3 regions of the Bradyrhizobium sp. 87 genome follow, and region 3 is predicted to be linked to each of the others. Evidence: predicted binding sites of a transcription regulator. Region 3 holds the regulator's gene; each other region holds the start of a gene.
The links. The regulator LexA, encoded in region 3, represses DNA repair genes until DNA is damaged. The targets are predictions, from matches to a motif close to TGTTCNNNNTGTGTTCNG.
Positions count from the first base shown of each region.

Region 1 (3,487 bases), on a different contig from region 3:
GCGGGCGTGTTCATGCGAAGAGACCGTGCACATACCAACCGGGAGGAGCGGGCTTGCCGTCGTCGTCGAAGCACTCCCCCTCGTAAAGACCGTCGCGAAAGATCCAGAAGCGTAGGCCTTCGGCATCCTCGATACGAAAATAATCCCGTGTCAGTTGCTTGCCGTCCTGCCGCCACCATTCCATGGCGATGCGCTCGGGGCCCTCCACCCGCACCACCGCATGCTGCGCGCGGCGCCAGGTGAATTGATGCGGCGGCCCGTCGGGCACGGTCGCGAACGGCACATTGATCGGCTCAGGCTTGTCGAACAACCGCAACGGACGCAGCGGCGGCTCACCCTCGGTGCGCGCGGGCCATTCGGCCTGCATGGCCACGGCGAGATGATGCTGGGCAGGCGCCGCCAGCACCGCACATTCAGGGATATGGGTATCCTCAGGCAGGTGCACGACGACGCGCTTTCCGCCGATGCGCGCGGCGATGCGGTCGATCAGCGCGGCAAGCTCGTCATTGTCGTGGACATGGGCGTCGAGATCGCGCTGCTCCTGCACCACGATCTCGGTGCGGCTTGCCGACAGCCGCACCATGTCGAAGCCGAAGCCGGGATCGAGGGGATCGGCGAGTGCATCGAGACGCTCGCGGAACAGCCGGTCGACGACCGCGCTCCGCGTCACGGGACGTCCGGTTTCGACCATGATGGCGCGCACCGCGCCGTCGGTACGGAAGAATGTGGCTTCTAACCGTCGCGCGCCCTTGCCCTGCTTCTCCATCGACGCGATCAGCGTGTCGGCGAGGCGCGACAGCGTCATCGCGATCATGGTGTCGGTCGCGATCGGCTCGGCAAAGCGTTTCTCTACGATGTAATCGGGCAGCGGCTTTCGTGGATTGATCGGCGCATCGCCCTGTCCCAGCGCGTGCGCAAGCAGCGTGGAGAACCGCGCACCGAACCGCGCCGTGATTTCGCTCGGCGTGCGCGAGGCGACATCGCCGATGGTTTTCAGGCCGGCGCGGCGCAGGCCGGTGCTGATGGCCTCACCCGCACCAAGCGCGGACACTGGAAACCGGCTGATTGCCGCCGCCTCCCCGCCATTGGCAACGATGCTACCGGATGCCTGCCGCGTCAGCGTGCGCGCGCAGACCGAGGTGCCGGCGATCGCCGCGCTGACGGCAAAGCCCTGGCGATCGAGGGCACGGACAAGGGTTTGCAACAGCGTAGCCTCGCCGCCGAACAGATGCGCGCAGCCGGTGATGTCGAGGAACAGCCCGTGCGGCGGATCGAGCGCCACCAGCGGCGTGAAGCGGTCGCACCAGTCGGCGATGTCGCCGATCGTCTTGGCATCGGCCACGGCATCGGCATCGAACACCTTTAGATCCGGACACATCGCCCGGGCATTGGCCAAGGGCTGGCCGATATGCAGCCCGAGGCGCTCGGCGGCCTCGTCCAGCGCATGGATCACCAGCGCGTTGCTGTCCTTGGCGACGACGATGCTGGGCTCATTGTTTTTATGCAGTCCGACGTTGCCGAAGAACCGCTGGATCCGGTCGATAGGCAGGCGCGGCAGCCACAGGCTGAGGATACGTCGACGATTCAGAGAACTGGCACTCATCACATTTCCATTCCATGATCCACCGGCCGCACGGGCCATGACGATTGCGCAAGAGCTCGGCATCGAAGCGCGGCGCGCCCCAGGCGCTCCACATCGCGCCCGGCGGCGAATGCGCCGCGCGCAGCATCCATCTGGTCTCCGCGGTCGATGGCAAAGGTTGTGCGGCCATCCGCAGCAGCAAGCCGGTGACACCGGAAGACTGCGCAGCCAGCGTCAGCTTGCGGCTCGCCACAAGATCGAACTGCCTGGTCTCACCCCAGAGCTCGAGCACGACGGCGCCCAGCGCGTCGCAGGCGAGCGCATCGGCCGACGTGCGCAACGCACTCTCCACGTCGGCGGCGCGCACCATCACCATACGACGCGGATCGAGACCGATCTCGGTGAGCCCGCTCATCGACAGCGCACCGGTTTCAATTTCTGAAAAATCCTGCCGCACCCACAGCAGCGGTTTGCGTGCCGTCATGCGCCCCGCAAGTCCGGTGACAAAGCCGGTCGCGGCCGCGCCCTGACGTCCTTCGCAAAATACCTCGTGGATTGCCGCGCGTGCGAGCCCGCCCTTTAGCGCGCTGTCGGCCTCGCGATGGCCGAGCGCGACACGGTCGCGATGATGCACGACCTCCGCCGTCTCGATGCGCTCGATCTGGCCGCGCAAGGCTGCAAGCGCGCTTGTTCGTGCGCCGCTCATATACGCCGCTCCTCAGGAGTGATTGCCGGTGGCTCTCAAAAAGAGAACCAGCGGCTAGCTCATTTGTTCATGATATGTTCTAATATAAAGCTAACGACGCCCCAGGAGTCAATCGAATTGGCGGGCCTTGGGATTCATGAGCTGAATCAAAGGGATCCAATATGGACGTGCAACGCAAGCTGGAAATCCTGGCCGACGCCGCCAAGTACGACGCGTCTTGCGCCTCCAGCGGCACCGAGAGGCGGGATTCCAGCGACGGCAAGGGCATGGGATCGACCGCGCCCGGCATGGGCATTTGCCATTCCTACGCGCCGGACGGTCGCTGTATCTCGCTGCTCAAGGTGCTGCTGACCAACGCCTGCAATTACGACTGCCTCTATTGCGTCAACCGGGCCTCTTCCAACGTGCCACGCGCCCGCTTCACCATCGACGAAGTCGTCAAGCTGACGCTCGACTTCTACCGGCGCAATTACATCGAAGGACTGTTTCTCTCCTCCGGCATCATCCGCAACCCCGACTACACCATGGAGCAGGTGGTAAGCGTCGCGCGCAAACTGCGCGAGGAGCATCACTTCCGTGGCTACATCCATCTCAAAACAATCCCCGAGGCCGACGATACATTGATCTCCGAGGCCGGCAAATATGCCGACCGTCTCTCTATCAACATCGAGATGCCGCAGGAGACGAGCCTGCAGCAATTCGCGCCCGAGAAGGACGTGCGCGCGATCCGCCGCACAATGGGCCGACTGCGGCTGAAGCTGGACGAGGCCGAGGAAAGCCGTAGCGCGAAGACGAAAGCCAAGCCGCAGCGCTTCGCACCGGCCGGCCAAAGCACGCAGATGATCGTCGGCGCCGACGCGGCCTCCGACCACACTATCCTCCACACCAGCGCCAATCTCTACAGTTCATACAGGCTGAGGCGCGTCTATTATTCCGCGTTCAGCCCGATCCCCGATGCCAGCCGCGCGCTGCCTCTGCGCGCGCCGCCCTTGCTGCGCGAGCACCGACTCTACCAGGCCGACTGGCTGATGCGGTTCTACGGCTTCGACGTCGGCGAGATCGTCGACGACAGTGCGATGCTGCCGCTCGACATCGATCCAAAACTCGCCTGGGCGCTGCGCCACCGCGACCGCTTCCCGCTCGACGTCAACCGGGCCAGCCGCGAGGAATTGTTGCGCGTGCCGGGCTTCGGCACCAAG
Region 1 covers NZ_JADPIQ010000148.1:300,178-303,664, forward strand. Annotated here, with positions in the region: gene IVB50_RS39890 (error-prone DNA polymerase) at 1-14, opposite strand, end outside; gene IVB50_RS39895 (DNA polymerase Y family protein) at 11-1,603, opposite strand; gene IVB50_RS39900 (DNA replication/repair protein) at 1,500-2,288, opposite strand; gene IVB50_RS39905 (putative DNA modification/repair radical SAM protein) at 2,450-3,487, shown strand, end outside.
Region 1: a site for LexA is predicted at 2,353-2,370, ahead of IVB50_RS39905 (putative DNA modification/repair radical SAM protein). Genes of this name have one in related genera too.

Region 2 (3,487 bases), on a different contig from region 3:
GGGCAGCGACCAGGGCGGTACCAAGACCCGCAGCAACAAGAAGTAAGCCGGTTTCCTGTACGGCTCGCTTCCCGGCCGCGTCGCTTCCACAAGCGGCGCGGCCATTTCATGACAAGGGTCTTTGGAACCTGTCGAATGCACTCCTCACAATCGTGCGCGCACCGGAACGGTCAGGTCTTGCCGCGAGTTGCCCCATCTCCAGCAAGGAGATCGTCATGAGCGTTGAAGGTAAAGTGAAGGAAGGCGCCGGATTCATCAAAGAAGAGATGAACGAACACGGCAAGTCCCCCGAGAGCCAGAAGAAGGCCCAGGAAGGTCGTGACTTGCGCAACGAAGGCCGGATCGAAGACGGCAAGCCGCCGAAGACGACGAAGCCGGGCACCGGTCACTAGATCGCGTTCGAAACCCCGTTTGGTGAAAGCCGCCCCTGGTCATGTCAGGGGCGGTTTTTCACGTTCATGACCAGCCGATACGTGCCCATGCGATCTTCCGAAGCTGTGATCCTCCGAAGGTGCCGTCCTACAAAAATAGCCGGAGGCTCGAAGCATGCAGGGCGATGGCTGGTAGAACGCTCCGGCTGTTGTATGGTCGAACGTTTCTTGTGAGGGGCTGATGAAGATTGCCATTGTTGTCGCCGGCTTGATCGTTGTTGTTGCCGCCGTTCTCGTGGCGGTACAGCCCGGCTTTCTAAAGCCTGCGTCACTGGCACTCGTGAAGAAGCCCGACATCCTCGGCTTTTCGCCAGGGATGACATTCGACGAAACCAACAAGCTCGTCACGCAACGTCGCTACCGCTGCCGTCAGATTCGCGATTCCTACGTCCTGGAGTGCGCAGTCGACGGCGCCAAGGTCACGATCTTTGCCGACGACGTTGACCCTGGGAATCCCGATCCCAAACATCCCATCTGGCGCGTCATTGCGGAGTTGAACAATCCGGTCCCCAAGACGCTGCAGTCAAATCGATCTCCGACCAGTTCAACGCCCAGCCAACCCGCGACGCTCGGGAAGGATGGATATGGACCGTCGGCCGTGGCCTGAAGCTCAGCTATGACGGCGCCGCCTTGAAGCTCGTGGACGAAGCCGAGGAAATCAGGCGTGGCAAGCAGGAAGCAAAGCGCTAGGGAGCGCGACGCCGGGTGCCCTTCAGTGACGAAACCGGTTGACGGCCAACAGCGGCAGCCATGATCCCAGCACCATGCAGATCGCAATGGCTGCGACTAGGACGTATTTCAGGGGATGTTGCGAGGACGCGAGCGAACCTTCGAGGTGAAGGTATGGCAGCATCGCCTCCACGGCCATCCCGATCAGGGCAACCGCAACCAGCCCGCCAACCGCCGAAGCGAACAGGTTGACGATCCATCCGATCGCGCCGCGCTCGTTCGACCAAGCCTCGTAGATCGCGACAGCCAGCATCACGAGCACAAAGACCAGCATGAAGCTCATCGAGCCGCCGACGCTCGCCTTCGACCCGAAGATTTCCACCAGCAGCATGGCCGCCACCGCGAGCAGTGTGATCGCCTTCACGACTTTCCTCTTTGGTGTCTCAGCACATAGGCCGCGAAGCCAATTCCGATGCCGAGCAGGCTTTGCAGCATGGCGGTTGGTCGCGCCGGGCTTCGCCGGGGTTCAACAAATTGCACTCGGAGAACTGCAGGACCGCCGCGCAGTGACGACCGAAGGCCGGGGACCGATCTATGCAGCTTGCCTATTGGAAAGCCGCTCGAACGCCGTGATGGCCCGGTTGGCCAGCATGAGGCGTCTGTGCTCGCCCTTGCGGACCATCTCTTCGACGGCGGCCGAGAGAAAGCGGCTGGTGAACGGCGCGTCGCTGATTTGTGCGGTGCGCTCCAGATAATCCCAGGCGATCTGCACGGAATGTTCGATGAGATGGGACAGGTTCTCGCTCATGCAGAACCTACGCTTGGCGGGAGCGCTTGTTCCGCGCTGGCCAGTAGGTCGGTTCTTCATGGCAGATCTCGAGACGTTCAATTTCCGCACGTTTTCGACTGACGAACAAATGAGGAACGACAAGCGCGCGCCGACGTTAGGTGGAAAAGGAGAGATCGCGATGGCTGACAAGACAGCTGACAACACCGGGGACAACACACAAAAGGATCCGAAGGATTGGGTTTCCGGCGACGACCCGATGACCGGCGCCCAGGAATCCTACCTCAAGACCCTCGCCGAGCAGGCGCACAAGCCCCTCCCCAAGAAGGATCTGACCAAGGCAGAGGCGTCAGAGCTGATCGACACGATGCGGCAAAAGGCCGGGCTCGAGAAGTAGACAGCGGGCATGTACGCCCCGCCCCTGCGAGACGGAAGAACATGACTCACCGATGATCAGAAGTGTCGCGGGAAGGTTGCAGGCGTTCGGCCAACGCTGCATTCACAAACGTTGAGCGCGCTGCATTTCGTCGGGCACAGACAGCGTCGATTGAGCGCACGATCCCGCAATGTCGATTCCACAACTTCAATGCCGGGATCGGGGCCTGTCGCTTTGCGAGCCGGGCACTCATCCTGCTTTGCCTTGCTTCACGTCATGTACGATGTCACCGATGGTGCTTCCCACGACAATCGCGGCAACAACAGGCCAACCGGCGGCTACCATAAGGATGGCCCCGTAGCGCATGTCTTCGCCGGGCCGTTTGTAACTGTCTCGGCCCGAGAACAGGAGCACCGCGATCAGGCAGCCAACTGCGTATCGTCTAAACCATTTCACGACGAGAGACCTTCGTTTACGGGCATTCGTCGCCTCCAACTCCGTCGTGGTTCATGATGTCGGCCGTCCGGCCGCTCGCCGGCAGGCGAAATTTCAGACGATCATGCAAGGCGCGTCAGGCGCCTTGCATGACCTGCTGCCGCTCATTTTCTTGAGCGCGCTGAGCATCGGCTCCGCGCCGAGCTCAGTTCTGTCACTTCGGCAGATCGCGGATTGCCAGCTTGATGACTGTAAGGACAACGAAAGCGGGCGCCCCGTAAACGATGGCGTTCACGGCCCAAGTGATGGCGACGCCCAAGAAAACGGAACTGCCGACAGCTCCCCAGAAAAGGTAAGCTGCGGATATACCCGGCATCTCCCATGCCATCACAGGGGTGGAGTAGTCGGTTAGCTGCTCCATGACGAGCAGCACCGTCGAGACGAGGGCCCCGATTGCCAGTGCGACGGTGAGAACGGATTTCATTGTCTTCAAAGGCCCAACAGCGCCATCACGATCGGAATCATAAAAAAGGCTGCCAGGCCGAGGAGGCCTCCTACGGCAATCTTCACCCAACGCCGTTGGATTTTCGGCTCGAGCCATGTCGCCAGTTTGACCCAGAGCGCATACGCCCATCCGGCAACAATCGAGCGGATAAGTGCAAACAGAAGCTCGCCTAGAATATTGGCCATAGCGGTTAGTCGCGTCAGCTCCGCGGGGAGTTCATCTGCCAACGGCTAAACAACCCCGTGTCCCCCGTGAATGAGGTGGCCAAGTTCTGCGGTTTGCGT
Region 2 covers NZ_JADPIQ010000090.1:3,311-6,797, forward strand. Annotated here, with positions in the region: gene IVB50_RS22570 (hypothetical protein) at 1-46, shown strand, start outside; gene IVB50_RS22575 (hypothetical protein) at 216-392, shown strand; partial or broken gene IVB50_RS22580 (hypothetical protein) at 613-1,121, shown strand; gene IVB50_RS22585 (hypothetical protein) at 1,144-1,524, opposite strand; gene IVB50_RS22590 (hypothetical protein) at 1,693-1,908, opposite strand; gene IVB50_RS22595 (DUF3072 domain-containing protein) at 2,069-2,284, shown strand; gene IVB50_RS22600 (hypothetical protein) at 2,913-3,182, opposite strand; gene IVB50_RS22605 (hypothetical protein) at 3,188-3,430, opposite strand.
Region 2: a site for LexA is predicted at 2,010-2,027, ahead of IVB50_RS22595 (DUF3072 domain-containing protein). Genes of this name have one in related genera too.

Region 3 (3,487 bases):
ATCGCATCATGATGGCGGTCGGGAACGTGCGGATCGATCTTGCCGAACTTGCCCACGCGGGAATTGATGGTGCGCGTCCAGATCCAGCGATTGTCGTAGCGGACGTCGTCGGCGAAGGCGAGCTCCGTCCCCGGCAGCAGGCAGACGGCAACAGACGGATCGGCTGCAGAGGCGAAGCCGCGCGTCGAGGTGCCGCGGAAGCTTGTCGTGACGATCGTCTCGCCGACTTCGGCGGGGCGCGACGCGACGGCATGTAGGCTGTAGTCACACATCGGGTGCTCCTCATGCTGGGATAGCAACCCGCGTCTCTTATCGAGGCGCAGGCCTCTATCAGAGTGGAAGCACGAACGCTCTGCTTGGTTGTGGGCAAATCTGCGGCTGGCTTCCGCAAGCCGCGATCACATTATCTTTCCCGAATTCAATAGGAACAAAGCTCGCCGCGATGCATTCGGGAGGCGCGTACGCGAACATTGCCAACTTGGCTGCAACGGCCGAACTTGACCGCTGGTCGCTGTTTCCTCGAACAACCGAGCCGCGAAGCGGTGCTGCTTGAAGCGGTGCTGCTTCGTCGGCGTGGCGAGGAGCCAGCGTTGGAGGAGGGGCCGGATAGTCTGTGCAGAACCAGAAAGGCTATCCAGCCGGAGCGGACGATGATCCGCTCCAATCTCTGACCGGCGATGCCGATCGGAAGCGCGCGAGGCGCCAAGCACCTCCGGCATGAAGTGCTTCCGATATGAAGTACTGCCGATAGAAAGACTCCCGGTATCAGTACTTCCGGTAAAGCCCGATCAGCTTGCCCTGAATCTTCACCCGGTTGGGCGGCAGGATGCGGACCTCATAGGCCGCGTTGGCGGGCTCGAGCGCGATCGAGGCGCCGCGACGGCGGAAGCGCTTCAGCGTCGCTTCCTCGTCGTCGATCAGCGCCACCACGATGTCGCCGGTATCGGCGCTCTCGTTGCGCTGGATCAGGGCCATGTCGCCGTCGAGAATGCCGGCTTCGACCATCGAGTCGCCGCGCACTTCCAGCGCGTAATGCTCGCCCGAGCCGAGCATGTCAGGCGGTACGCTGATAGTATGGCTGCGGGTCTGCAACGCCTCGATCGGCGTGCCGGCCGCGATGCGGCCCATCACCGGCACCGCGACGGGACGTTCGCCCTCGTCAGCGGGCAGGCTCGCGCTCGCACGCACCTTGCCGAGATTGCCCTCGATGACGCTCGGCGTGAAGCCGCGGCGGCTGCCAGCGGCTGCCTGGAGCTCCGGCAGCTTGATGACTTCAATCGCACGGGCGCGGTTGGGCAGGCGTCGGATGAAGCCACGCTCCTCGAGCGCCGTGATCAGGCGATGGATGCCCGACTTCGAGCGCAGATCGAGCGCATCCTTCATCTCGTCGAAGGAGGGCGGCACGCCGCTTTCCTTCAGACGCTCACTGATGAACCGCAGAAGCTCGTATTGTTTGCGCGTTAACATCTCGACCAAAGTCCCCCGGTTGATGTCGTCCGATTCCGAGACGCTGAATTCGGCCATAAGCCGCTGCATGCTCGAAACAAATCATGAACAGACACTATATGTTCGATACATGTTCCGCAACTGCTTAATTTACCGTGAACAGAGCAAAGTGCGCGGAACGCGCGTTGCGGGGGCGCTCAGACGGGGAGCCGCAACACTTCGCAAGCCGTGCCGGCTTCGGCCTTCGGCGCGAATGGTGCGCGGACGAGAAGTACCTGTGCTGCAGCGAGATTCGCAAGCAGCGAAGAGTCCTGATGATTGACGGGAACAACGACGCGTGTGCCATCGTCACGCTCCTCAAGATGCGCGCGCAGATAGTCCTCGCGCTGGTCGTTGGCGCCGACGTCGCGGCCGAGCACGGCGCGTTCACGGCGATGGTGAATCACTGAACGGCCCGACAGGGCGCGAATCAGCGGCACCATGAACAGGAAAGCGCACACGTAGGACGATACGGGATTGCCCGGCAGGCCGATCACACCCATTGCGCCGAGTCGCCCGTGCATCATCGGCTTGCCTGGCCGCATCGCGATCTTCCAGAACGCCATCGCGATGCCTTCGTCCCGCAGTGCCTGCTGGACCAGATCGTGGTCGCCGACCGATGCGCCGCCGGTCGTGATCAGGACGTCGGCGCCGCTCTCGCGGGCGCGGCGGATGCCGGCGGTGGTGGCCTCGAGCGTGTCGGCGGCAATACCGAGGTCGATGGTCTCGGCGCCCTCGCTGCGGGCGAGCGCGTGCAGGGCGTAGCCGTTGGAATAGACGATCTGGCCGTGGCCGGGCGTGGTGCCCGGCATCACCAGCTCGTCGCCGGTGGCGAGAATCGCGACCTTCGGACGCCTGACAACGGCAAGGTGCGGATGATTCATCCCGGCGGCGAGCGCGAGGTCTCGCTCGGTCAGACGGCTTCCCTTGCGCAGGAGCACGTCGCCCTCGCGGAAATCGACGCCGGCGGGGCGGATGTGCCGGCCGGCGATCGCGGCTTCCTTGATCGTGATGCGCTTGCCGGCGGCGACCGTGTCCTCCTGGATCACGACGGCGTCCGCGCCAAAGGGAACGACGCCGCCGGTGAAGATCCGCACGGCCTCGCCGGCTCCGACCGTCCCCTCGAACGGTCGGCCCGCTGCGACTTCGCCGATGACGGTGAGCTCCGAATCGATCGTCGCGGCATCGGCCGCGCGCACCGCGTAGCCGTCCATCGCCGACATCGCTTGCGGCGGCTGCGTGCGCCGCGCCACGACGTCACGCGCGAGCACGCGATGGTAGGCCTCGTCGAGGGAAATCATTTCTTCCGGCAGCGGCTCTGCACCCGCCAGCACCGCGGCAAGCGCGTCAGAAACCGGCATCAAGGCCACGGCGAAAACTCCTGCTCGGCACGTTCGGGCGAATGTTCCGCACGTCTTCTAGCCGAGCGCAGGCGCAGAGGCAAAAGCGGCTGAGCAGGCACAGTCATCCCGCCCCTTCACATTGTTCCGGAAGGCAGGATCAAGCGCGTCGCGGCATGATCCGAAGGAGGTCACAGATCGGCAGGAGAGTGGTCATGGAAGCGACGAAAATCATGGCAAGGCGAGAACGCGCCATGGCCTGAATCGATCAGCTCCCTGCCTGCCCGGGAGTTACGTCGGGCGCCTTGGATCCCTGATCCTTGTCGGGCAGCGGGTCGGCTTGGGATTTCAGGTCGGCGGCCTTGCTCACAAGCTTGGCGGAAAGGTCCGAATCTGAAGTTGTCCTCGCGAATTCAAGAAGAAGAGAGGCCTGCTTGGTGAGGTAGGTTTTGCCCAGCACGATGATGCATCCGTCCGTAGAAGTCCCAACGGACTCTAAGAGTCCGGAAGGCGGTATTCCGTTCCCGGAACTCTGTATAAAAATGTACAAAGTGATCCGGTTCCTCAATTTTTCAAAATTGGTCCGTCGGGCCGTGCCGTCGTGGGTTTCGCGACAACGGACCGTCGTCAAATGCCCAATGCCTTCAATGCGTTCCCGACGT
Region 3 covers NZ_JADPIQ010000075.1:14,697-18,183, forward strand. Annotated here, with positions in the region: gene IVB50_RS16635 (hypothetical protein) at 1-272, opposite strand, end outside; gene lexA (transcriptional repressor LexA) at 766-1,467, opposite strand; gene glp (gephyrin-like molybdotransferase Glp) at 1,644-2,855, opposite strand; gene IVB50_RS16650 (hypothetical protein) at 3,094-3,285, opposite strand; gene IVB50_RS16655 (HAD family phosphatase) at 3,453-3,487, opposite strand, start outside.